One region of the Streptomyces sp. DH10 genome, then DNA from elsewhere that is predicted to be linked to it. Evidence: riboswitches for the same ligand, from Rfam matches in the RefSeq annotation. Region 1 holds a riboswitch; each other region holds the start of a gene.
What was found. A riboswitch is a leader RNA that binds a small molecule or an ion and turns the genes downstream of it on or off. The one in region 1 is predicted to bind cyclic di-AMP.

Region 1 (5,237 bases):
TTCCGGCTTGACCCGCTCCTCGACGGGAACGTTGACCGCCGCCGCCCACCGCTCCAGATAGCCGACCCGGACGTGCCCGATGATCTCCTTGAGACGGCGTCACGCAGGGCTGGGATCCGGCAGCGAGTTCTTCAGCAGTCCAGTGAGTTCTTTGCGCAGGTCCCGGTCTCCGAGACCGCGGTCGGGGCCGATCAGAGCGTTGAGCTCGTTGCTCTGCCAGTCGCACGCGGTCGGCGAGAGCACCCCTTGAGCCTGCCAGGAGCCGGCCTCCCAGAGTTCCTCGAGCGCGAGCACGGAACCTATGTCCCACAGACGGCGCGCCCACGGCGTGCCTTCGTCGGTGAAGAAGTCCGACATACGGGCCAGCACGTGCCGCGCGTAGGAATCCGAAACAGCAGGAGCTGTGACCATCGCAGCACCCTAGCCGAGGTGATCGCCCACACCGTGCGCGGCAGTGATCACGTGGTATGGTCGTCACAGACTTAAAGGGGCACCCGCCGTCTAACGGCCGCTGCCCCTTTCTTCTTGTCCGAACGGCTTCGGCAGGGGCCGGACCCGCTGGTACCGTCGCTCGTATGGACCAGAACGGACCCCAGGTGCCGTCCTTCGAGCCGGAGGAGTACGAGCGCGTCACAGCGGCTGCTCACCTCCTCGGAAAGTCCCCCGAGGACTTCGTCCGCGACGCGGCGCTTGCGGCCGCCGCCGACCCGTTCCTCAAGGCCCTCGGCAAGACCCGCGACCGCATTCCGCAGCTCGCCGACGTCTTCGCCACCCAGGACACCCGCGCCGCCGACACCGGTACGGCCACCTGGCCCGACCCGGCGCCCATGGGCAGCCGCGGCCTGCCACAGAGCCAGCAGCACGGTCACGCCGCGTGACCCGGTTCCTCACCCCCAGCTCGATGCCGTGCAGGCTCGCGCATCAACCATGGTCCACCTCGGCCTGCCCAGCTTCAGCCAAGTTGCGGTCCGGACCACGGATGCAGACGGCCCCCGCCCCTGATCACCAGTCGCGGTTTGCTGCCTGACTCCAGGCACCTAGGTGCCGGGACCTTCTGGCCTACACCGAAACGCCTGGGGCACCGCCGAACTCAGCGTGATGTCTTGCACTTTGCAGCGATGTGCCTCATGACGCCGCCACCGGCCAACGTCCGTGCATGCTACTTTCGAGGAGGGGCTGCCACGTCTAGCCGAATCTCGCCACGTGGTCAGCTCGGAAATGTCTACCGACCGCATGGAAGGAGCGGTGGGCGAGAGCGGAGGACCCAAGACGACGGGCTCTCTACGGAGTTGCCCTTGGGATGAAGCCGCCCATTAGCGGCCGGGGAAACAGACCCCCGAATCCGACAGCTCACTTCGCAGGCCATCAGACCGGCCGAAAGGCCATGTGATCGCTGTTTGTCTAGCGGTCCGTCTGGTGCTGCCTTGCTGACGGACCGCGGATTCGTGAAGGGACTACCCGATGACGCGTCGGGATCTGAAGCTGTGGGTTGCGATCTCCGTTCTCACATCCTGCTTGATCGGCTCAATTACCTGGTCCATTTCCAGAGAGTGTGACGCAGGCGTCCTTGAGAGCCTCGCTTACGGCGGTGGCGCAACAGTTGCCGTGATGACCATCTGGCTGGGGCTGATTGCCCTCTTCCAGCGCTCCTAGCGCTCACAGGTCGAAGCGGGGTCTGGGGCCGCCCATGAGTTGCCACGCAGCTCGTGGGCGGCCCCTTCGTCTTGTGAGACCCCAGTCGGTAGTTCAGAGAAGCGAGCGACTGGCTCAAGGCCGCGGCCATGCTGGAAAGCATCGCGCTGCACGAGCCGCTGGAGGCGAAGAACGAGTTCTTCGCCTGGCTGGTCGCCGAGACGTTCCTCAGCACCAACGGCGTCGCGCTGGACTACGAGCCGGAGGAAGCCCTCGCGCTCGTCATGCGCGCCAAGCACGGGGCGCCCGCGTCCAGGAGGTCGCCGCGCAGTTGCGCGCCTGGTCCACCGGCTGAGACCCCGGCCAGAACCCCGTCTATCCGTCTCCGTCGGCGGGCACCTCGAAGGTGATGGCCTGCTCGTTGGCGGCCTTCTCCGCTGCACTCAGTCGCTCGATCTTGTACTTCTCGTCCAGAACCTTGGCCTTCAGCCCCCAGGACAGTGCGCGGGCCCGCATTCCGTTGTCCCCGGTGACCACCGTGACCGGTGCCGGTGCGATGGCCTGCTGCAGATAGCAGGCGCGCGCGACGATCTCATCGTCGTTGTTCGGCAGCCGCACGTGCCCGGGCTCGTCCAGGAGGACGTCAACGACGGTGTCCTCGTGCACCACCGCGTGGCCTTCAGCCTCGATCTGGGCCAGAGTCTGCTCCAGGAGCGCGAAGACGGCGCGCGCCCGTTTCCGGACGCCGGTGTCGCGGGTGTCGTACGACTTCTTGTCGATCTCGTCGATCACGACGTGCGGGATCATCACGGACGTGCCGGGGCCGAAGAGCCGCTGCCACGGAATCTTGTCGAAGCGCATGTAGTGCAGCAGGTCGTTGGTGTCCAACACCACCGTCCGCATCCCGTGGTAAGTGAACCGCTCGTGCATCCGGCGCAGTTCATTGGCCAGCTCCATGAAGTACGTACGCACTTCCTGCAGTTCGGTGTTGAGCAGGAACGTCCACCGGTCCGGTGTGAACTGGCCGTGCACGATCGCGTTGTAGCGCTCGCCCCGCAGCCTGGCGGCCACCGACCGGTCGACGAAGGCCTCCAGCAGATCGGTCGTGGCCTGGAGCGTCCACCGGTCGTACTGGCCCACCACCCTGTTGGCGGCCTGCTCCCAGTTCTCGGTCACGCCGTCCGCGGTGCGGGCGATGAAATGGTGGGGTGCGGCGTTCTGGAGGTCGGTGAGCCCCTGATCGGTTAGGCGGTCCAGCAGCGCGATTGCATCAGAGCAGGTCGTTCCGGGCCTCAACAGCATGCACGTGCTCCTCACGGTACGGGCCGTCCGCATCACCGGACCGGGCTGAGCTTAGGCTCCATCCGGTGGAAACGTTCTGGATCACCGCGGTGGCGGTCCTGTGGGGTGCCGGCACCGGCCTGCTCATACCGCGCGCCGCGTACCGGCTTTCCGTGCAGCCCGAGGAACCGTGGCGGGAAGCGTGTCCCGCCGGACACCCCTTCGCCGGCGCCGGGAACGGATGGCTGGGGCGGGCCCGCTGCGCCGACTGCGCCTCTTACGGCCCCAGCACGCCCGTCCTCACCGCCAGCACTGCCGCGGTCTGCGCGGTCCTGGCGGCCGCCACCGGTGCCCGCCCCGAACTGGTGGTCTGGCTGCTGATAGCCCCGGTCGGCGTGTTGCTCGCCATCGTGGACTTCACAGTGGAGCGGTTGCCCGATGTGGTCACGCTGCCGCTCGTCGTGATCACGCTGAGTCTGCTCGGGGTAGCGGCGCTGATGCCCGGTGCTCGCGGCAGCTGGAGGACCGCGCTGCTCGGCTCCCTCGCGCTCGGCGCTTTCTGCCTCGTGCTCTTCCTGATGAACCCCACGGGGTTCGGCTTCGGAGACGTGAAACTCGCCCTGACCCTCGGTGCCGTCACTGGCTGGTTCGGGTGGGTCATCCTGATCGTCGGCACCTTCGCCTGGTTCCTGTTCTTCGCGCTGTACGGGCTCAGCCTCATCGTCGCTCGCCGTGCCGGACGCAAGACGGCCCACCCGATGGGCCCCTTCCTGCTCGCTGGAGCCTGCGTTGGCGTGCTCCTGGGGTCCTTCGGCCGCTGAACGAGGCGAGTTCGCACCTGGTCAGGCTTCGTTGCGCACGACTTTGACTAGCAATTCGGCATCCCGTAAATCGGGGAGGACCGCCTCTGCGCCGACGTCGCGGAGCGCGGCTTCGTCGCTGCGTCCCGGGCCACAACGATCACGCGCATTCCGTCAACCGGGAGCTGTCCATCGCGCGCAAGGCGATTGGCTGGTGGCAGCGCCAGGGCTGGATCGACGGCGATCCGACGATCGGCGTCGACCGGTGGTTGGCACCGCCGGACCAGACAAAGGCGCTCGCCGAGAACAGGATCGCCGCCCTGTTAGAGATCCTTGCGAAGGGCTCGGTTGATGTCGGGGTCCCTGTCGGGCTGGTATGAGGTGATCGGCAGGTATCCCTGTGCGCGGTAGAGCGCCAGGGCTGCGGTGTTGGCGACGCCGGTCTCCAGTTGAGTGCACGTCGCCCCCCTGAGCTTCGCGTCGGCTTCCAGGTGCAGCAGGATCTCCCGCCCCAAGGACTGGGCACGGGCTTCGGGGCGGACGTACATCCGTTTGATCTCTGCGGTGTGTGTGTCCAGGAAGCACCATCCGCCGCACCCGAGCGCGTTCCCTTGTTCGTCTTGTACCAGCAGGAACAGCCCATGCGGGGGCGTGAACTGGGAGACGGGGGTGTCGGCAGGGTTGTCAGCGAAGCCGTATATCGAGCGCTGTTCGTGGTGAAGTTCCATCAGAAGCTCTTGGACTCCCGGATCGTCGTACGGAGCGGGAGTCATCGTCCACGCGGACTGGAGACCTGGACGGGTGGTGTGTGTCATAAGCCAGATAATGCCTGGTCGACGGTGTCGAGGACATCACTTCGTCCGGCGGATCGCAGGGGTCGGGCCGCGCGGCGGCGGACATTGCGCAGGAGAGCACGGCATCTCAACGACTCGACGCCTTGTAGGTGTTCGACTACGGCGGTCAGGGTGTGAGCAGTTGTGTCGATGTCCCTGGTGAGGAGTCCGGTGCGTGCGAGGTGGATGCCGTGCAGGACGGCGGAACGCTAGCACCGCCGACCTCGACCAGGCCGACACCGTGGTCCACCTGGCCGCGCACGATCCGGACCGTGGACGACAGGGAGTTCCGGCTGATCCTGCGGGCGATGGAGGAGAGCGCGTACGGCGAAGCGGCCTGATCCGAGTCGGCGAATGCCGACACAGACGTGCACCCCCGGCAGTGGTTCGCCGGGGGTGCACGTCTACGACCGCAGTCGCGCGAGGGTCAGTTCTTCTTCGCCTCCTGCAGCTTCGTCAGCCGGCACCAGGTGAAGGTCCACGCGTCCAGGTCCTGGATGCCGCACGCCTCGAGGTAGGCGCGGTAGCGCGGATAGGGCGGAATGGGCACCCGTCCGTTGAGCATCTCGCTCAGGGAGCTGCGCGTGAGCACACCCCGGCCGCGGGCCTCCAGCTCCCGCAGGGTGGGCTTGAGGGCCCAGACGCGCACTTCACGCAGCGCGGGCACGAGCTCCTCGACCTTCTCGATGAG
Region 2 (5,237 bases), on a different contig from region 1:
TGGCGGTGTACTCGAGGACGTACGGCCCGTCGAGCCGCCGCCTGAACCACACGGTCGCCCCGCTCGGTACGTCGATCTCCAGGACGCCGCGAGAGGCGGTCACGGTCCCGCCGTCCTGGAGTTCGGTCGCCCACTGGGAGAGGCCGTGACAGAAGTCGTCGCGGGCGATGAGGCGGCGGTGCCGGGGCGCGGCGTGGGCTGCGCCCGTCGGGGCGAGGGCCGCCAGGGCGGCTCCGGCGGTCAGGGCTGCGAACGCTCTGCGAGTGGTCGGCACGGGACACTCTCCTCGGGGATCCGCCTGGAAGGCTCTAGAAAGCGCTTGCGCTCCGGACTGGATCACTGTGTCCCAACTGCCGCCCGCTGTCGATCCCTTGGAGACGGCCGATCACCACGAGCCCGGACACACCGAAGGCCGGACCCGGGGATCGGAGTCCGGCCGACGGTCGCGTGTCAGGCGGGTGGTCGTGCGGTCGGTCAGCCGACGGAGACGCCGTGCGAGCGCAGGTAGGCGACCGGGTCCACGTCCGAGCCGTAGTCCGGCGTGGTGCGGATCTCGAAGTGCAGGTGCGGACCGGTCACGTTGCCGGTGGCACCGGAGAGGCCGACCTGCTGTCCCGCGCTCACGGTCTGGCCCGCCGAGACGGAGAGCGAGGACAGGTGGGCGTACTGCGCGTAGCTGCCGTCGTTCAGCTTGATGACGACCTGGTTGCCGTACGCGCCGCCCCAGCCGGCGGAGACGACCGTGCCGGCGCCGACGGCCTTGAGCGAGGTGCCCGTCGGGACGACGAAGTCGACACCGGTGTGGTAGCCGCTGGACCACATGCTGCCGGACATCCGGTACGGGGTGCCGACGGTGGCGCCGTCCACCGGGGCGCTGTAGCCGCTGGAGGTCGCGGCGGCCGGCTTGGCGGCAGCCGGCTTGGAGGAGGACTCGGAGGCGGACGACTTCGGAGCCGAGGGCTTGACAGCCGAGGACTTCGAGGACTTGGAGGCCGAGGACTTCGACGGGGCCGGGGCCGAGGCCTTGGACTCACCCGCCGCCTTCTTGCCGATCGACAGCTTCAGGCCCGGGTGGATCAGCGACGGGTCGTCGCCGACGGCGTCACGGTTGTCCGTGTAGAGCTTCTTCCAGCCCCCGTCGACGTTCTGCTCGTCGGCGATCTTCGCGAGATAGTCACCGGACTGCACGGTGTACGTGCGGGCGCCCGTGGCCTTTTCGGCTGCCTTCTTCTCGGCGGCCGGAGCGGACTGGACGGTCTTTTCCGCAGCCGACTGCGGGGTGGCGGCGTGGGCGCCGGCGGCCCCCATGAGCGGAAGGGCGAGAGCGGCTCCACCGGTTCCGGCGACGGCGATGGAGCGGGTGAAGCGCTGGGTCTTCGGGCGGCGGTGCTTACCCTTCGCGGGCATGGCGAATTCCTCTCCGTCGCCTGCGAGGTGAGCTGTCGGGTTCGGGCTGGAGATGCCCGGCCACGCCGAGGCGCGGCTTAACCCCAAGCCGTTCCGGGAACCGGAACAGGCGTCTTACCTGTGGGTCCCCCGCTCCTGCCGTACGTCGGGTCAGTGTGTGGGGCTCCGGGCGGCGGCAGGATTAGGCGTCCGTCCGGATTGGGGTGGAACGTAAGCGACCAAGACGCAAAGGGACAAGTTCGCGGTTGCGTGCGACGGCGTTTTTCTTGACGCACCGGCACATTTTTCGTCACCGAGCGTGGATTACCGATCTCCCGCTTTCCTCAATGCCCCTGAATAAAGCCGTAATTACGTGCACATGGCAACAACACATCGTCACGAATATGACGATGCTCACGCACCCCGACCTCATCTCCTTTACGATCGGGGCACGTTATGCCGAAATAACCGAAGCACTCCCTATTCGGACAGAACGGCTACTTACGCTTAAGCCGGACGACGGTGGCGTCCAGATCCCCGCGCAGACCGACCCGCAGCCCGTGATGGAGCAGCACGGCACCCCGGTGAACTTCGCCCGTTTCGAGGCATTCGTACGATGCCGTGGGATCGAGGCCGCGCAGCCGGAGCGCCGCTACGGGCTCGCCGTAGCGCTGCGCCTGGAGCCAGGCCAGGACGACGGTCTCGTCGCCGAGGGCGTACTGCACGGCGCTCAGGCCGCCCTCCGGCGGGCGCAGCCGGTACTGGTCGCCGCGCTGCACCACGGGCCGGATCTCCTTGTAGAGCGCCACCCAGTCCCGCGCCTCGGCGAGTTCCCCATCCGTCCACTTCGTGAGGTCGCCGCCGACCCCGAGCACTCCGGCCATGGCGCTGACGAAGCGGAACCGCAGGGAGCTGGCCCGCTGATTGAGCATGGCGTTCGGACTGTCGGTGACCCAGGCGGCCATGACCCGGGCCGGATGGATCTGGCTGAAGCCGTGCTGGATGGCGAGCCTGTCGAGCGGGTCGGTGTTGTCCGAGGTCCACACCTGGTCCGTGCGGCTGAGCACACCGAGGTCGATCCGGCCGCCGCCGCCCGAGCAGGACTCGAAGGCCACCCCGGGGTGAGCGGCCCGCAGCCGGTCCAGCAGGGCGTACAGGGCATGGACGTGGTCGACCCACAGCCGCTGCGGGTAGGGGTCGTCCGGCCAGCCGGCGTCGGTGAAGCAGCGGTTGAAGTCCCACTTGACGTAGTCGATCGGGGCGCTGGAGAGGAGCCCGTCGAGCTGTCGCCAGAGGTACTCCTGGACATCCTCGCGGGCGAGGTTCAGTACGAGTTGATTGCGGAACTCCGTCCGCTTTCGTCCCGGTTGGTACTGCACCCAGTCCGGGTGTGCGCGGTACAGGTCGCTGTCGGCGTTGACCATCTCCGGTTCGACCCAGATACCGAACTGCATGCCGAGGCCGTGCACGTGGTCGGCGAGCGGTTTGAGGCCGCCCGGGAAACGGTCGGGGTTGGGGGTCCAGTCGCCGAGTCCGGCCCGGTCACTCGTACGCGCTCCGAACCAGCCGTCGTCGACCACGAACAGCTCGACGCCCATGGCGGCGGCCCGCTCGGCGAGCGCCCGCTGCTGCTCCTCGGAGATGTCGAACTCGGTGGCCTCCCAGGAGTTGAACAGGACCGGCCGGTCCCGGTCGGCGTCCGGGATCACGTGCGCCCGCTGGTAGGCGTGCCAGGCGCGGCTCGCCCCGCCGAAGCCGCCGTCGGTCCAGAGCCCGGCGAAAACGGGAGTCGTGTACGACTCCCCCGTGCCGAGCATCAGCAGGCCCGAGTCGTCGTACCCGGCCCCGCCGGTGATCTGTACGCGCGCGTCCGGGAGCTGAGCCACGGCGATCCGCCAGGACCCGGACCAGCCCAGGGCACATCCGTAGACCTCGCCGCGGTCCTCGGTGGCGTCGGTGTCGAGCGCCACCCACGGCAGGTGCTGGTGACCGGTGTGGCCGCGGCGGCTGCCGATGACCTTCTCGCCATGAGTGAGGGCGGAGCGCTCCAGCCGGGACTCGGCGCCCCAGCGGCCGTGCAGCTGGGACAGCCGCCAGGCGTCGCGGTCGGGCAGGGTCCAGGTCGCGGAGTCGGCGCGCAGCACCTCGACGGACGGCCCGTGGTTGTCGAGGGTCACCCAGCGCTCCACGACGTCCGTCGAGGAGCGCATCCGGTAGTGCAGCGTGATGGTCAGGTCACCGTCGCGGAAGCGCAGCCGCAGCGCACCGTCCCCGGTGTCATGTCCCTCGTAGGTCCACTCGGTGCCGCGCCGCTCCGGGGTGCGGACGGACAGGGCGGGCCGGACGAAACGGGGTCCGCCCTCGACCGGATACTCCTCGCGCCCGTCGAGCGGCGACTCGAAGGGCCAGTAGTCCGGCAGCGGCCGGACGGCGAGGGCCTCGGCGTCGGCGAGGCCGATCCGGGGGCCCCAGTGCAGGTGCAGCAGTTCGTCGCGGTCGGTGACGTGGACGGCGTAACTACTGGCCGTCCCCGAGAGGACCCACGTACGACCGTCTTCGGAGATGTCCAGCATCAAGCCCTCACAGGTTCGAACAGGCCCGATCAGGTGCGACCAGGTCCCAACATCATCAAGGGCTGCGGGGGCTCCCGGCAACGCCTGTGGACAACTCATTGCCCCAGGCAGGCATGTCGTATCGTCGAGTGGTGCCCGTCGACGAGCCGCGCCGGCGGCGCCGAAGGGGAGGAGCCCTCGTGACACAGCAGGTCCCGTCGACCGAGCCCGAGCTGGCCGGAGTGCGCAACTTCCGTGATGTGGGCGGACTGCCGACCGTGGACGGACGGCGGGTGCGGCAGGGAGTGCTGTTCCGCAGCGGCCACCTCGCGCACGCGACCGGTGACGACGCCGCCTTCCTGACCACCCTGGGCCTGCACACGATCTTCGACTTCCGCAACGCCGCCGACCAGAAGCTCGAGGGGCCGGACGTCGAGCTTCCGGGCGTGCGCAATGTGAACCTGCCGCTGAGCGACCCGGCCGACGGCGCCGAGTTCTGGCGGATGGTCCGCGACGGCGACCTGGACCAGCTGCGCGCGATCCTCTCGGACGGCAAGGGCGCGGACCGGATGATCGCCTCGTACCGCATGATCATCCGGACCCGCACGGCCGAGCACTCCCGGGTGCTGCACGCGCTCGCCGAGGACAGCGTCCCCGCCCTGATGCACTGCGCGGCGGGCAAGGACCGCGCGGGTCTGTCCATCGCCGTGACGCTGCTCGCTCTGGGCGTCGAGCGCGAGGCGATCGTCGACGACTACCTGAAGTCCAACGCCAAGCACCGCCGCTACAAGGTGCACCGCAGCAGCTCCGCCGCCTCGGCCTACTCCCCCGAGGTCATGGAGCTGCTCAGCCCCCTGTTCGACGCGCGCGCCGAGTACCTGGCGGCGGCCTTCGACACCATCGAGGCGACCTGGGGAGGCGTCGACTCCTATCTGGAGAAGGGGCTCGGGCTCACCCCGGAGACCCGGGAGCGGCTGCGCGAGCGACTGCTCGACTGAGGAACACGGCTAACGGGCCCCCGCCTCGAACAGGAAGTAGACGAACGCGGCGAAGATGTGCCCCACCACGAGGTAGACGAACAACCGCACCCACAGCGCGCGGGGGAACTTCTCCTCCATGTCCTTCATGGCATGTCTCCAGGGGTGGGGCCCAGGCACAGGGCGGCCGTGGGGCTCTGCAAGAGGGTGTGGACGAAGAGCAGTTCGACGCCGTCCGGGTCCTGGGCGGCGATCCGGTGCGGGGTCAGCGAGTCGAAGTGCGCGCTGTCGCCGGGTGCGAGCTGGTGCGTGGTGTCGCCGA
Region 3 (5,237 bases), on a different contig from region 1:
TGCGCTACGACGGGCCCGTCGAACTCGCCACCTGGCGGTTCGCCACCCAGCCGCTCACCATCGGCGGGCAGCGGATCGCGCCCGGTGACCCGGTCCTCGTCGTCCTGGCCGCCGCGGACCGGGATCCGGAGCGGTTCGCCGATCCGGACGTGCTCGACCTCGCCCGCCGCGACAACCAGCACCTCGGTTACGGCCACGGCATCCACTACTGCCTCGGCGCCCCGCTCGCCCGCCTGGAGGGCCAGACCGCGCTCGCCACGCTCCTCACCCGCCTCCCGGACCTGCGGCTCGCCGCGGATCCGGCCGAGCTGAGATGGCGCGGCGGCCTCATCATGCGCGGGCTGCGCACCCTGCCGGTGGAGTTCACGCCGGCCCCAAGGTGACACGCCGTCAGGAATGTGATCTTCACGTGATCTGTGCGGCATGAACTTGTGACAAGTGATCGTCTGCCGATACGTTCACCCATCATCAGCGCGGCCGGGGGACCCTGCGCCGCGCCGGTCACTGCTGTCTCGCGAAAGGTCTCCGTATGCTCTCCGGGAACGGTCGGCACCGTCGCCCCCGCCAGGCTCCGGCTCTCCTCGTCGCGGCCGGAGTGACCGGCTCCGCCATCGCGATTCCGCTCCTCGGAGCCTCCGGCGCCAGCGCGGCCGACGGCACGACCTGGGACCGGGTCGCAGACTGCGAGACCGGCGGCGCCTGGAGCCAGAACACCGGCAACGGGTACTTCGGCGGCCTCCAGTTGTCCCAGGAGGACTGGGAGAACCACGGCGGCCTCGACTACGCCCCGAGTGCCGACCTGGCCAGCCGTTCCCAGCAGATAGCCGTGGCCGAGAGAATCCTCGCCGACCAGGGGGTCGGCGCGTGGCGCACCTGCGGGCTGCTCTCGGGTCTCCAGCAGGACAAGGACTCGGACACGTCCGGCTCGTCCGCTCCGACGGACTCGCCCGGACTGCTCGACTCCTCCGAGTCGTCTCCTTCGTCTTCTCCGTCCGCGTCGCCGTCCCCTGACGCGCCGTCGACCTCGGAGGACGAAACCGCCAAGTCCGACAAGTCGTCCGATTCCGCCGATTCCTCGACGCAGGAGCAGCCGCGGGACCAGTCGCAGGACCAGGACTCCGACAGCTCCCCCTCGGCCGGTCCCGAGAGTGACAAGTCTGACAAGTCGCCACAGAACGACGACTCTTCGGCCCTCACCGACACCGGCTCCGGCCGCCATCGAGGCCCCAGTGCCGACGAGGACACCGCGGCTGAGGACGGCCGTCCGTCCGGGGTCGCGGGCCGCCACGCCTCGCGCGGCGACGAAGCCTCGCGCGAGGCGACGGACGGCCCCTACGTCGTCCGTCCCGGCGACAGCCTCTGGTCCATCGCCGACTCCCTTGACCTCAGCGGCGGATGGCGCGCGCTCTACGTCGGCAACGAGGTGGCCGTCGGCGTCGACCCGAACCTCATCCGCCCCGGTCAGAAGCTCACGGTACGGGTCGAAGCGGGCGACGAGTAGCTGGTGGGGCAGTACGGAAACGGCGGCGGAAGTCACCCCTAAACCGTGCGAGTTCACGCCACCGTTCGTACCGAATGTCCCGTATAAGCCCGGTGAGAGATAGATCTCAGAAGCCCTGATCGTCTTTGAAATTCCGCGGATCGCATGTCTACGGTCATGACCGCTCGTCACCACGAGCCCCGGCTGCCGCAACGCCGAATCCTGCCAGCGGCCGCACGGGAACAGTCGTCGCGTCAAGCGCCGTAGGCAGGAGCGGGGGACCCAAGGTAAGTGCCGGGCCCGGCGGTTGAGGCAACTCGACGGCAGGTCCGGCTTGGGGTGAAGCCGCGTCCCGGGAGGGACGCGGCCGGGCAACTCAACCGGCCCGAACCCGACAGCTCACCTCGTAGGCGTCGGTGAGGGGATCTCTCCATGCTGTTTTCCGGCAAGGGCACGCACCGCCGTCCGTCCAAGGCCTCTCGGGTCATCGCCATCGCCGGTGTCACCGGTGCCGCCGTCGCCGCCCCGCTGATGGCGGCCGGCAACGCCTCCGCCGCCACCGCCTCCGAGTGGGACGCCGTCGCCCAGTGCGAGTCCGGCGGCAACTGGTCGATCAACACCGGCAACGGCTACTACGGCGGTCTGCAGTTCTCCGCCTCCACCTGGTCCGGCTACGGCGGCACCAAGTACGCCTCCACCGCCGACCAGGCCACCAAGTCCCAGCAGATCGAGATCGCCGAGAAGGTCCTCGCGGGCCAGGGCAAGGGTGCCTGGCCGGTCTGCGGCAAGGGCCTGTCGAGCGCCGGCTACAGCGGCGGCTCCGAGCAGAGCAGCGGCTCCACCGAGACCCGCCAGACCGAGCAGCAGCCGGCCTCCCGCTCCGACGAGCGCCCGGCCCAGACCCAGAAGACCCAGAAGACCGTCACCACCCCGACCGGCAAGAAGGTCAAGAAGGGCGACGGCGAGTACAAGGTCGTCAAGGGCGACACCCTCAGCTCCATCGCGACCGAGCAGAAGGTCGAGGGCGGCTGGGAGAAGCTGTTCGAGCTGAACAAGGACATCATCACGGACGCCAACCTGATCTACCCGGGCCAGCAGCTGCACCTGAAGTAAGCAGCGGCCCACCCCCGTCCCCACGGGCTCCCCGCCCCGGCGCGTCATCCCCCGTGCGCGCCGGGGCGGGGTTTTTTCTGCCGGTCTTTGCGATCCGGCTTTGTTCCGTTCGGAAACAATTTACTCTCGGTTCTGTCCATGGGGTGGGCGACCCGGTGGCCGATCGCCCGGAGCCGGTTAGGCTCATGTCGCGAGCCACCGCGGCCCGCGCCTCGCCGGGCCCCCGCGGCCCGCGTACCCGCGTCACATGAAGAAGGAGATGCTCGTGCCGTCCATCGACGTCGTCGTAGCCCGGGAAATCCTGGACTCCCGAGGCAACCCCACGGTCGAGGTCGAGGTCGGCCTCGACGACGGCAGCACCGGTCGTGCCGCCGTCCCGTCCGGCGCCTCCACGGGCGCCTTCGAGGCCATCGAGCTGCGCGACGGCGACTCGAACCGCTACCTCGGCAAGGGTGTGGAGAAGGCCGTCCTCGCGGTCATCGAGCAGATCGGCCCGGAGCTGGTCGGCTACGACGCCACCGAGCAGCGCCTGATCGACCAGGCCATGTTCGACCTGGACGCCACCGACAACAAGGGCTCCCTCGGCGCCAACGCCATCCTCGGCGTCTCCCTCGCCGTCGCCCACGCCGCCTCCGAGGCCAGCGACCTTCCGCTGTTCCGCTACCTGGGCGGCCCGAACGCGCACCTGCTGCCGGTGCCGATGATGAACATCCTGAACGGCGGCTCGCACGCCGACTCCAACGTGGACATCCAGGAGTTCATGATCGCCCCGATCGGCGCGGAGTCCTTCTCCGAGGCCCTGCGCTGGGGCGCCGAGGTCTACCACACGCTGAAGAAGGTCCTGAAGTCGAAGGGCCTGGCCACCGGCCTCGGCGACGAGGGCGGCTTCGCCCCGAACCTCGGCTCCAACCGCGAGGCCCTCGACCTCATCCTCGAGGCGATCAACGAGGCCGGCTACACCCCCGGCGAGCAGATCGCCCTGGCCCTCGACGTCGCCGCGTCCGAGTTCTACAAGGACGGCGTCTACACCTTCGAGGGCAAGGACCGCTCGGCCGCCGAGATGACCGAGTACTACGCGGAGCTCGTCGACGCGTACCCGCTCGTCTCCATCGAGGACCCGCTGTTCGAGGACGACTGGGAGGGCTGGAAGACCATCACCGACAAGCTCGGTGACAAGGTCCAGCTCGTCGGCGACGACCTGTTCGTCACCAACCCCGAGCGCCTCGCCCGCGGCATCGAGGAGGGCGCGGCCAACGCCCTGCTGGTCAAGGTCAATCAGATCGGTTCGCTGACCGAGACCCTGGACGCCGTGGAGCTGGCCCAGCGCAACGGCTTCAAGTGCATGATGTCCCACCGCTCCGGCGAGACCGAGGACGTCACCATCGCCGACCTCGCCGTCGCCACCAACTGCGGCCAGATCAAGACCGGCGCTCCGGCCCGCTCCGAGCGCGTCGCCAAGTACAACCAGCTCCTGCGCATCGAGGAGATCCTCGACGACGCGGCGGTGTACGCCGGCCGCAGCGCGTTCCCGCGCTTCAAGGGCTGACCTGGCCCGCAAGTAGCAGCGTCGTACGTACGTCCCCGTGCCCGGTCCCGTACCGTGTCCGGGGACGTACGCGCGTATGACGGTGGAGCGGGAGGCGGACAGACATGGCCGTGAAGGACCGGGACCGGTTCTCCACCGCGACCAGGATCCGGCTGCTCGGCGAGCAGACCGCGGCCCGGGTCTACCGCTCCCAGACCAAGCGCCAGGCCCGGCGCTCCCGGCTGACCGGCCGGGCCGCGCTGCTCGCCCTGGTGATGTGCTCGCTGATCGTGGCCCTGGCCTACCCGATGCGGGAGTACGTCTCGCAGCGCGCCGAGATCGACGACCTCCAGCGCGAACAGCAGCAGGCCCGGCAGCGCGTCGAACGGCTGCGCGACCAGAAGGCGCGCTGGCAGGACGACGCGTACGCCGAGCAGCAGATCCGGAAGCGGTTGCACTACGTCATGCCGGGGGAGACGGGGTTCATCGTCGTCGACCCGCACGCGGCGCGGCAGTCGCGCGCCGACCTCGGGGCGGCCGACCGCCCCTGGTACTCGAACGTCTGGGACGGGGTCGACAAGGCCGACGCCTCCGACCAGTGAAGTGACCCGAGAGAACACCCAGAGAAAGACAGCCTGAACACAGTCATGGAAACGCCCCCGCCGACCACTCCGCGCACCGAGCCCACCGACGCGGACGTCGAGGCCTTCAAGCAGCAGCTCGGCCGGCCCCCGCGCGGCCTGCGCGCGATCGCGCACCGGTGCCCGTGCGGGCAGCCCGACGTCGTCGAGACGGCCCCGCGGCTGCCGGACGGCACGCCGTTCCCCACGCTGTACTACCTGACGTGCCCGCGCGCCGCCTCGGCGATCGGCACGCTGGAGGCGAACGGCGTGATGAAGGAGATGACCGAGCGGCTGGCCTCGGACCCGGAGCTGGCGGCGGCGTACCGAGCGGCGCACGAGGACTACATCAGGCGCCGTGACGAGATCGAGGAGCTGAAGAACTTCCCGAGCGCGGGCGGCATGCCGGACCGGGTGAAGTGCCTGCACGTGCTCGTGGCGCACTCGCTGGCCGCGGGGCCCGGGGTGAACCCGCTCGGGGACGAGGCGATCGGGATGC
Region 4 (5,237 bases), on a different contig from region 1:
CAGGACGGCGCTCAGTTCCAGCGGCGGATCGGCGCGCAGCACGTCCTGCCGGGCCAGCCGCACCTCGACCAGCGTGTCGAGCCGGTCCTCCGACAGGCCCTCCACCGCGGCCTTGGTCACCGCACGGGCGTACTCGGGCGTCTGGAGCAGTCCGGGCACGACGGTGGTCTCCAGCGTGCGCATCGCCCCGGCCTGGGACTCCAGGCTGATGAAGTCCCGGTAGGTCGGCGGCAGAACCCCGCGGTAGGCGTGCCACCAGTGGTGCCGGCCGCCGCTGTCGTCGGACCCCGCCAACATCATGAGCAACTCGCGCAGCTGCGTGTCCCCCACGGCGTACGCGTCGAGAAGTAACCGCACATCGGCCGGTTTCACCCCGCTCGTGCCCGTCTCGATACGGCTGACCTTCGACTGGTGCCAGCCCACCAGCCGGGCCGCCTCACCACTGGTGAGCCCCGCCGAGGTGCGCAGCGCGCGTAGTTCGGCGCCCAGTTTCCGGCGGCGCACCGCGGGACCGTGCTGCATGGGCTACTCCTTACTCCTTCCGAGCCACCCAAATACGGTCTCGCGTCGTAGAGTTCACCGCTTTGAGCGACAGATATATGCATATCTTGGTGGATCGCCGCCCTTCAGGGGTGTTCTGGTGGCACTCTGGCGACGAAGCACCAGTCCGGGACCGTACTCGAACCTTCCGCTCCGTGTCGGACTGCGGTCCCGTTGGGAAAGGGACGACATCGCCATGGCAGACCATTTGGAAGCATCCGTCACTCTGCCGAGCGATCCCGCCTCGGTCTCCGCGGCGCGCGCCTACGTGGTGGGCACGCTGGCGGAGTGGGGCCTCCCGGCGGACACGGAAGTGTCCGACTCCATCCGGCTCATCGTCTCCGAACTCGCCACCAACGCCGTCCAGCACACCTTCGGGCAGTCGCCCACCTTCACGGTGGACGTCGCGCTCGACCGCGACGAACACCTGCGCATCGGCGTCACGGACAGCCACCCACGCTTCCCCAGACGCCTGCCTGCCGCCGTCCAGCAGGACAACGGCCGCGGCCTCGTCATCATCCGCTGGCTGGCCGCGGAGTGCGGCGGCAGGCTCAGGATCCGCCCCACCCGCGAGGGCGGCAAGACCATCTCGATCGAACTCCCGTGGACCGTCCCGGCCCGGCCCGTGACGGCGGCGGGACAGCAGGAGCCGTGAGCTCAGCGCGTCCGTGACGTGTGCCGCGCGCGGCCGAACGCCCCGCGCAGCAAGGCCCGGAAGGCCTCCACGGCCGGCGCCGCCTCCCCGCCCCGGTAGGCGACCGAGATCGTACGGCGCAGCTCGCCCGCCCCGAGCGGGCGCACCCCGACCGGCGTGACCGATGTCCGCGCCACCATCTCCGGTACGACGCCCACCCCGAGCCCCGCGCTGACCAGCGCGCACACCAGCGCGTACCCGGGCGTCGACACCAGCACCGACGGGCTGGCCCCGGCCCTGGCCAGCGCAGCCTCCACACCCCGCCGGGACGGATGCTCCGGCGCCATGCTGATCAGCGGCTGACCCGCCAGCTCCGACAGGGGAAGCCTGGACGTGCCGTCGGCGAGGGCATGCCCCGGGGCGGTCACCAGCACCAGTTCCTCGACCAGAACCGGCTCCAGGCGCACGGAGGCGGGCAGCGGCAGGGCGTCGGCGGGCTCGTACGTATGCGTCAGGGCCAGGTCGATCTCACCGGCGGCCACGGCGGTGACACCGGTCGGCGGTTCGTGGTCGGCGACGGACAGCTCCACATCCGGGTGAGCCCGGCGGAACGCGCTGAGCACCGGCGGCAGCAGGTGGATGCCCGCCGTCTGGAACGTCCCGAGCCTCAGGACACCGCCCGACAGACCGGCCAGCCGGGCCAGTTCGTGGCGGGCCAGCTCCAGCTCGTCGAGCACGCGCCGGGCCCGTGCCACCAGCAGCTCGCCCGCGCCCGTCAGCCGCGTCCCGCGATGATGCCGGACCAGCAGCGCCGAGCCCGCCTCCCGTTCCAGCTTGGCCAATTGCTGGGAGAGCGCGGGCGGGGTGTAGCCGAGGCGCTCCGCGGCCCGGGTGATCGACCCGGCCTCCGCTACGGCGACCAGCGCCGCCAGCCGGGTCGGGTCGTACACGCCGCTGACCTCCACAGACCAAAGCATTGCTTAAGGCCTGCCCAGGATACGCGACATACCTGCTGAAGGCTCCGGCCCGGCAGGCTGGCCGTATGGACGCACAACTCATCGCCTTCACCGGGGTGGCGGCGGGCATGGTCGCCATGCCGGGCGCCGACTTCACGGTCGTCGTGCGCAACGCCCTGGTCTCCCGCCGCGCCGGCGTCGCCTGCGCGCTCGGCATCGCGGGCGGGCTGCTCCTGCACACCGCGCTGGCCGTGGCGGGCGTCGCCGCGGTCCTGGCCGCCGTGCCCGCGCTGTTCCGCGCGCTCCAGCTGCTGGGCGGCGGCTATGTCCTGTACCTGGGAGTGCGGACGCTGTGGTCGCTGCGCCGGCCCCGTGCCGTGCCCGTCGAAACCACCGGGACCATCGCGTCCGCCGCGCGTCCCCTGCGGCAGGGCTTCGTCACGAACGCCCTGAATCCGAAAGCGCCCATCACCTTCCTCAGCCTGCTGCCGCAGTTCGTGCCCGCGGGCAGTCCCGCGCTGCCCCGGACGCTGCTGCTGGCGCTGATCGTGGTGGTCCTCGCCCTGCTGTGGTTCCCGGCCGTGGCCCTGCTGGTGGACCGGCTGGGCCGGTGGCTGCGCGAACCACGGGCCGCGCGGGCCGTCGAGGGGGTCACCGGCGCCGCGCTGACGCTTCTCGGTGTGCTGCTCCTTCTCGAACCGCTGAGGGCGGCCTGATGGTGCCGCGCAGCGGCGCGGGGATCCGGACGGTGCCCTGGGGCGCCGGCTCCTCCGCGGGGGCCTCCGGCGGCCCGGGGCTGCCGTGCGTCTCCTGCCGCAGCCCGGCCCGCCGCACCAGCCGGGGAAGCAGCCCCCACAGGCCGACGCAGACCAGGAACGTCGCCGCGCCCGCGGCGATGCCACCGGTCCGACTGGTCGTCACGTCCACCACCAGCAGCACGGAACCGCTGAACGCGAACACCAGCACGATCAGGCCGGTGGTGGCCAGTCGTGAGGAGACCTGCACGATGCGGGGCTTGGCGCCCTGCTGGAAGAGCGAGCGGTGCAGCGCGGCCGGCGCGGTGAACAGCGCCGCTGCCAGGACCGCGAGCAGCAGCGTGATGACGTAGGTGACGCGCTGGACCGTGTCGAGGGACGTGAAGCGCGAGGTGAACGCGAGCGACAACAGGAACGCGAAAAGGATCTGTACGCCCGTCTGGGTGACCCGGAGCTCCTGGAGCAGCTCGACGAAGTTCCGGTCGGCGCGTTGCAGCGGGGTCTCGCCGCGTGCGGTGCAGGGACGGTGCTCGGCCATGGGGTGACGGGTAACCACTTGAGGCCGTGTCACGCTCCGGCGTGCGGCGGCGCGTCAGGGACGCCGCCGCACGCCGGGCGGATCACTTCACGCGCCCGTACCAGACGCTCTTGGTCCAGATCTTCTGCAGCCGCACCACGTCCCCGCTCTTCGGGGAGTGCCAGAGCTTGTTCTTACCCGCGTAGATACCCACGTGGTACACGTTGCTGCCCGAGTGGAAGAACACCAGGTCTCCCGCCTTGCGGTTCTTGGCGGAGATGTGGCGCGTCTTGTTGTACTGCTGGGCGGCCGTGCGGGGGAGCTTCTTGCCGGCCTTCTTGAACGAGTACAGCGTGAGCCCGGAGCAGTCGAACCTGTGCGGACCGGTGGCCCCGTACTTGTAGGGCGAACCCTTCTTCGAGGCCGCGATCTGGAGTGCCTTCGTCCCATGCGTGGCTGCCGAGGCCTCCGAGGAGAAGCCGGGGGCCACGATCGAGCCGCCCACCGCGGCGATGGTGAGCGCCGAGGCCGTACCGGCCCGGACCATGAGCGACGGGACACGATTGAGCGCAGTCATGCGCAACCCTTCGTCAGCCGCCTGTGAAGGATGACCTGTCGGATTCGGGCTGGCGAAGTTGCCCGGCCGCTGACGCGGCTTCACCCCAAGGGCTGCTCGGACCCGGTCATGGCGTGACCGTCCCGGCGACCCGTCGTGCTTGGGTCCTCCACTCCTGCCGATCCACTCCTGTCGACCGGTCATCCAGGCGGCGGCAGGACTCGGCGTCCGCCCGGATCGCCCCGCCGCTGCGGCGGGGGCTTGTCGTCAGTCAGGGATCTTGACTCATGCTTGTCCCGAAATCCCAACGGAACCGGGGATTTGTGTTGTTACTCACCACTCACCCGTTCGGGTGGACACGTCTGTGTTCGAGCCACCGTCCACAGGTCCATGGGTGCCCGGACCAGGCATGGAATGTCCCATTCCGCCCTACGGCTACGCGCGTTGCGCAACTGCGAGGGCCAAAAAAAAGGACTCCCGTCTACTCCGAACAGAGGTACGTCATTCGGTCCGTTTCGACTCAGGCCCGGACGCTCCGTCGACACGGCGGGCGTCCGGACCGACGGATCCGCGTCAACTGACGGACTCCGGGGGCAGGCTGACGCGAGCCGTACGCCGCTCGCCGTCCAGCACCCGCAGCGCCCGGCCGAGCGTTCCGGCGTGCAGTTCCGTCTCTCCCCGCTGGTACATCAGGGTCAGCGCGTCACGCAGCGCCGTCGCCTTGCCCACCAGGGCCTGGGCGGCGCGCAGTCCGCGGTAGGTGTCGCCGGGCAGTGCCGGGTTGATCCGGCCGAGCAGGTCGACGACCTCCAGGTAACGGTCGATCAACTCCGCCTCGGCCCGCGTCAGCGCGGGCAGGGGCGGCAGTTCGGGCGGGAGCACCGGCGCTCACTCTCCGGTCGGCGGGGCCAGGGTGGCCTTGCGGTGGGGGACGATCCGGTCCACCAGGCCGTACGTCACCGCCTCCTGGGCGGTGAGGACCTTGTCGCGCTCGATGTCCTCGCCGACCTGCTCCCGGGTACGGCCCGTGTGCCGCGCGAGCAGCTCCTCCATGCGGGTCCGGATGCGGGTCAACTCGTCGGCCTGGATCGCCAGATCGCCGGCCTGTCCGCGGACCGGCTCGGGCAGGGCGGGCTGATGGAGCACCAGGCGGGCGTCCGGCAGCGCGAATCGCTTGCCGGGCGTGCCCGCCGCCAGCAGCACCGAGGCGGCCGCGCCGGCCTGGCCCAGGCAGATCGTCTCCACGTCACAGGAGACGTACTGCATCGTGTCGTAGACG

Region 2: it holds a riboswitch for cyclic di-AMP, as region 1 does, so the genes downstream of both, QC385_RS10590 (M23 family metallopeptidase) here and QC385_RS15760 (hypothetical protein) in region 1, are expected to answer to the same signal.
Region 3: it holds a riboswitch for cyclic di-AMP, as region 1 does, so the genes downstream of both, QC385_RS06310 (transglycosylase family protein) here and QC385_RS15760 (hypothetical protein) in region 1, are expected to answer to the same signal.
Region 4: it holds a riboswitch for cyclic di-AMP, as region 1 does, so the genes downstream of both, QC385_RS02730 (C40 family peptidase) here and QC385_RS15760 (hypothetical protein) in region 1, are expected to answer to the same signal.

The regions. Positions count from the first base shown of each region.
Region 1 covers NZ_JARVKU010000006.1:293,164-298,400, reverse strand. Annotated here, with positions in the region: gene QC385_RS15770 (hypothetical protein) at 100-411, opposite strand; gene QC385_RS15765 (hypothetical protein) at 576-878, shown strand; cyclic di-AMP (ydaO/yuaA leader) riboswitch at 1,218-1,378, shown strand; gene QC385_RS15760 (hypothetical protein) at 1,782-2,042, shown strand; gene QC385_RS15755 (PIN domain-containing protein) at 2,008-2,934, opposite strand; gene QC385_RS15750 (prepilin peptidase) at 3,000-3,734, shown strand; gene QC385_RS15745 (GNAT family N-acetyltransferase) at 4,037-4,441, opposite strand; gene QC385_RS15740 (hypothetical protein) at 4,738-4,887, shown strand; gene QC385_RS15735 (helix-turn-helix domain-containing protein) at 4,974-5,237, opposite strand, start outside.
Region 2 covers NZ_JARVKU010000004.1:246,516-251,752, forward strand. Annotated here, with positions in the region: gene QC385_RS10585 (DUF6250 domain-containing protein) at 1-274, opposite strand, end outside; gene QC385_RS10590 (M23 family metallopeptidase) at 475-1,407, opposite strand; cyclic di-AMP (ydaO/yuaA leader) riboswitch at 1,412-1,573, opposite strand; gene QC385_RS10595 (alpha-galactosidase) at 1,884-3,959, opposite strand; gene QC385_RS10600 (tyrosine-protein phosphatase) at 4,139-4,936, shown strand; gene QC385_RS10605 (DUF6126 family protein) at 4,946-5,065, opposite strand; gene QC385_RS10610 (helix-turn-helix domain-containing protein) at 5,062-5,237, opposite strand, start outside.
Region 3 covers NZ_JARVKU010000002.1:582,613-587,849, forward strand. Annotated here, with positions in the region: gene QC385_RS06300 (cytochrome P450 family protein) at 1-383, shown strand, start outside; gene QC385_RS06305 (LysM peptidoglycan-binding domain-containing protein) at 530-1,501, shown strand; cyclic di-AMP (ydaO/yuaA leader) riboswitch at 1,730-1,908, shown strand; gene QC385_RS06310 (transglycosylase family protein) at 1,913-2,593, shown strand; gene eno (phosphopyruvate hydratase) at 2,859-4,139, shown strand; gene QC385_RS06320 (FtsB family cell division protein) at 4,244-4,720, shown strand; gene QC385_RS06325 (DUF501 domain-containing protein) at 4,766-5,237, shown strand, end outside.
Region 4 covers NZ_JARVKU010000001.1:631,619-636,855, reverse strand. Annotated here, with positions in the region: gene QC385_RS02755 (helix-turn-helix domain-containing protein) at 1-522, opposite strand, end outside; gene QC385_RS02750 (ATP-binding protein) at 737-1,195, shown strand; gene QC385_RS02745 (LysR family transcriptional regulator) at 1,198-2,124, opposite strand; gene QC385_RS02740 (LysE family translocator) at 2,217-2,846, shown strand; gene QC385_RS02735 (DUF6328 family protein) at 2,782-3,423, opposite strand; gene QC385_RS02730 (C40 family peptidase) at 3,506-3,979, opposite strand; cyclic di-AMP (ydaO/yuaA leader) riboswitch at 3,983-4,179, opposite strand; gene QC385_RS02725 (hypothetical protein) at 4,532-4,840, opposite strand; gene QC385_RS02720 (ATP-dependent Clp protease proteolytic subunit) at 4,847-5,237, opposite strand, start outside.